2 regions of the Streptomyces sp. V3I7 genome follow, and region 1 is predicted to be linked to the other one. Evidence: riboswitches for the same ligand, from Rfam matches in the RefSeq annotation. Region 1 holds a riboswitch; the other holds the start of a gene.

What was found. Region 1 has a riboswitch for glycine ahead of gcvP (aminomethyl-transferring glycine dehydrogenase). Riboswitches for the same ligand answer to the same signal wherever they lie in the genome.
Region 2: linked by a shared signal. The riboswitch ahead of gcvT (glycine cleavage system aminomethyltransferase GcvT) and the one ahead of gcvP (aminomethyl-transferring glycine dehydrogenase) in region 1 are both predicted to bind glycine.

Annotation. Positions count from the first base shown of each region.
Region 1 is NZ_JAUSZK010000001.1:945,767-947,960, reverse strand. Features, by position in the region: partial or broken gene QFZ74_RS04570 (DNA polymerase IV) at 1-159, shown strand, start outside; gene QFZ74_RS04565 (PRC-barrel domain-containing protein) at 81-452, opposite strand; glycine riboswitch at 570-665, shown strand; gene gcvP (aminomethyl-transferring glycine dehydrogenase) at 840-2,194, shown strand, end outside.
Region 2 is NZ_JAUSZK010000001.1:4,725,112-4,727,305, reverse strand. Features, by position in the region: gene QFZ74_RS22200 (AAA family ATPase) at 1-679, opposite strand, end outside; glycine riboswitch at 865-965, shown strand; gene gcvT (glycine cleavage system aminomethyltransferase GcvT) at 1,119-2,194, shown strand, end outside.

The DNA.
Region 1 (2,194 bases):
AGGAGCCGAAGAGAGATCCGAGAGACCTGAGGAGAGATCCGAGAGACCTCAGGAGGAGAGCCCGGCCGGGGCTTAGCGCGTCAGACCTCGTCCGTGCCGGCCAGCTTGCCGAACTCGTGGTCCGGGACGGCGGGCGGGGCGCCCACGTCGAGGCCGTAGTGGTGGTAGAGCTGAAGCTCCTGTTCCGGCGAGAGGTGGCGGCCCACGCCGAAGTCGGGCGCGTCCTTGATGAGGGCGCGGTCGAAGGGGACGCGCAGGGCGCCCTCGATGAGTTCGCTCGGTTCGAGGGGGACGAAGGCATCGCGGGAGAACAGACCGGTTCGTATGGCCGCCCACTCGGGCACGCCCGTGGCGTCGTCGAGGTACACCTCGTCGATCGTGCCGATCTTGGTGCCGTTGCGGTCGAACGCCTTGCGGCCGATCAGGTTGCGCGGATCGATATCGGTCTGCACGGGCCCTCCTCTTGGTCGCAAGCGAATCATCCGTAAGCACTACGAAAGAGCACAATGGGACCGGCGGCCACTCGAAGGCCTGCCGTTTCCCTCGCTGGTAGGCTGGCTAGCGGCTGCTGACCCCGTGCGGGAGAGTCCTCCGGACATCACCGGAGGCGCCGAAGGAGCAACTCCTCCCCGGAATCTCTCAGGCTCACGTACCGCATGGACGAGGTCACTCTGGAAAGCAGAGCGGGTGTCGACGGCTTCCGCTCTCACCGACGGTGAAAGCCGGAGCCTCCGGGCGCCCGGTGAAGCTCTCAGGTCGAGATGACAGAGGGGGAGGCCGTCGGGGTACCCGCGCCGGGGTGCCCCTCGCAGGTCGCGTCAGACCAGGAGGCCTCCGCAATGACCGCCCCTCGCATTCCGCTCTCCGCACTCGAAGCGGGCATCCCCTTCGAGCAGCGCCACATCGGCCCCGACCAGGAGTCGCGCGCCAAGATGCTGGCCCAGGTCGGATACGGCTCGCTGGACGAGCTCACCGCCGCCGCGGTGCCGGATGTGATCAAGAACGCCGACGCCCTGGACCTGCCGGGCGCGCGCACCGAGGCCGAGGTGCTCGCCGAACTGCGCTCCCTCGCCGACCGCAACCAGGTCCTCGGCTCGATGATCGGGCTCGGGTACTACGGCACCTTCACGCCGCCGGTCATCCTGCGCAACGTCATGGAGAACCCCGCCTGGTACACGGCCTACACGCCGTACCAGCCGGAGATCTCCCAGGGCCGGCTGGAGGCCCTGCTCAACTTCCAGACGATGGTCGCCGACCTCACCGGGCTGCCCACCTCCGGTGCCTCCCTGCTCGACGAGGGCACCGCGGCCGCCGAGGCCATGGCGCTGTCGCGGCGCATGGGCAAGAACAAGAAGGGCCTCTTCCTGGTCGACGCGGACGCGCTGCCGCAGACCGTCGCCGTGATCGAGACCCGCGCCGAGCCGACCGGCGCCGAGGTCGTCGTCGCTGACCTGAGCGACGGCATCCCGGCCGAGCTCGCCGAGCGCGAGATCAACGGCGTGCTGATCCAGTACCCGGGCGCCTCCGGTGCCGTACGCGACATCAAGCCGCTGATCGACCAGGCGCACGAGCGCGGCGCCCTCGTCACCGTCGCCGGCGACCTGCTCGCGCTGACCCTGCTGACCTCGCCCGGTGAGCTGGGCGCGGACATCGCCGTCGGTACGACGCAGCGCTTCGGTGTGCCGATGGGCTTCGGCGGACCGCACGCCGGTTACATGGCGGTGCACGAGAAGTTCGCGCGCAGCCTGCCCGGCCGCCTCGTCGGCGTCTCGGTCGACGCCGACGGCAACAAGGCCTACCGCCTCGCCCTGCAGACCCGTGAGCAGCACATCCGCCGCGAGAAGGCCACCAGCAACATCTGCACCGCGCAGGTCCTGCTGGCTGTCATGGCCGGCATGTACGCGGTCTACCACGGTCCCGAGGGCCTCAGGGCCATCGCCCGGCGCACCCACCGCTACGCCACGATCCTCGCCGCCGGGCTCGCCAAGGGCGGCGTCGAACTGGTCCACGCCGCCTACTTCGACACCCTGACCGTCAAGGCCGAGGGCCGGGCCGCCGAGATCGTCGCCGCCGCGCGGGACAACGGGGTCAACCTGCGCCTCGTCGACGCCGACCACGTGTCCGTCGCCTGCGACGAGACCACCAACCGGGCCGCGCTGGAGGCCGTCTGGGCCGCGTTCGGCGTCGAGGGCGA
Region 2 (2,194 bases), 3.8 Mb from region 1:
CATCGTCCCGGCCGCCTTCCCGCACAAAGGCGATCCTGCGCAGCACGTCGCCCGCGGCCCGGTCCAGCAGCACCGCCGAGCCGCAGCCCTCGGGCAGGACGCCCTTCTCGACCGCGGCCAGCAGGCGGCCTACCGTCCGGCGGTGGCGCAGGAACGCGTAGCGGGAGACGCGGCGGCCCCGAGCGCGCTGGCCCGCGCGCGCCGCGTCCGGGGGAACGTCGAGGAGCAGCAGGTGCAGGGTGCCGCCGCGGCGGCGGGCCGCGCGGGCGAGCCACGCGCGTACCCAGGTCTGGGCGCCGCAGTCGTGCACGACGACACCCTCGCCGGAGCGCAGGGCGCGGCGCAGCCGGGCGTAGTGGGCGAGGCGGACCAGCGGGCGGTAGACGGCGTAGGGCAGGAAGCCGGGCATCCGGACGTCCCAGGAATCGCGGGTGTCCTGGGAGTCGACGCGGATGCCGCGCACCGCCCGGGCCATCAAGGTCGACTTGCCGCTGCCGGGCAGGCCGGTGACCACGACCAGGTCCCGGGGGCCGAAGAGCAGGCCGTGCGGGCTGCGCCCGGCGCGCTCGCGCAGGTCGCGGACGACCGGCACCGGGCGCGCGCCGCGGTGCCCGCGGGCGGCCGGGGCGGCCGGGTGCTCCGGCAGTGCGAGGCCGGTCGTCGTGGCGTACGCCGTCATCCTGTTCACGGTGCTCGTCCTCCCCTTGCGGTCTGGTGGTCCTCTGCCCCCAGAGTGTAAAGAGAAGGTAATGAACGGCGCGTCGCAGAGGGGTGCGCGTCCTGCCACAACCCGGTCACAGACGGGACCTGCCGTGGCGCGGCCCGGCGTGCAATGATGTGCCCGCCAACTGCATACCGGCCGCTTGAATCCGCGCGGGAGAGTTCCCAGCAGTCCGTCTCGCTGGGGCGCCGAAGGAGCAAGTCCCTCCCTTGAATCTCTCAGGCACCGTTACCGCGCGGGCGAGGCACATCTGAAAAGCGGGCCGCTGCGACAGTGGCTCCACCCAAGGTGCAAGTCGTGCCCACTCACCGAGTGGGTCAGGGCGAACCTCTCAGGTTCCGATGACAGATGGGGAGGAACGACCTCGCCCGTCCCGCACGCCCTGGGAGTACGACCGATGAGCAGTTCAGATTCCCCGCAGTCTCCGGAGTCCCCGCAGTCCCCGCAGTCCCCGCAGTCCCCGCAGCCGCGGCACACCGCGCTCGACGCCCTGCACCGCTCGCTCGGCGCGACGATGACCGACTTCGCCGGCTGGGACATGCCCCTGCGCTACGGCTCCGAGCGCGACGAGCACAACGCCGTGCGCACGAAGGCCGGTCTGTTCGACCTCTCCCACATGGGCGAGATCACCGTCACCGGTCCGCAGGCGGCGGAGCTCCTGAATCACGCCCTCGTCGGCAACATCGCCTCCGTGGGCGTCGGCCGCGCCCGCTACACCATGATCTGCCGGGCGGACGGCGGCATCCTCGACGACCTGATCGTCTACCGGCTCGCCGAGACCGAGTACATGGTCGTGGCCAACGCCTCCAACGCCCAGGTCGTCCTCGACGCGCTGACCGAGCGCGCCGCGGGCTTCGACGCCGAGGTCCGCGACGACCGCGACGCCTACGCGCTCATCGCCGTCCAGGGCCCCGAGTCCCCCGGCATCCTGAAGTCCCTGACCGACGCCGACCTCGACGGCCTGAAGTACTACGCCGGTCTGCCCGGCACCGTCGCCGGCGTCCCGGCCCTGATCGCGCGCACCGGCTACACCGGCGAGGACGGCTTCGAGCTGTTCGTCGCGCCCGAGCACGCCGTCGAGCTGTGGCAGGCGCTGACCAAGGCCGGCGAGGGCGTCGGCCTGGTCCCCTGCGGCCTGTCCTGTCGCGACACGCTGCGCCTGGAGGCGGGCATGCCGCTGTACGGGCACGAGCTGTCGACCTCGCTGACCCCGTTCGACGCCGGGCTCGGCCGGGTGGTGAAGTTCGAGAAGGAGGGCGACTTCGTCGGCCGCGAGGCGCTCGCCGAGGCCGCCGCCCGCGCCGAGTCCAGCCCGCCGCGCGTCCTGGTCGGCCTGATCGCCGAGGGCCGCCGCGTCCCGCGCGCCGGGTACGCCGTCGTCGCCGGCGGTGAGGTGATCGGCGAGGTCACCTCGGGCGCCCCCTCCCCCACGCTGGGCAAGCCCATCGCCATGGCGTACGTCGACGCGGCGCA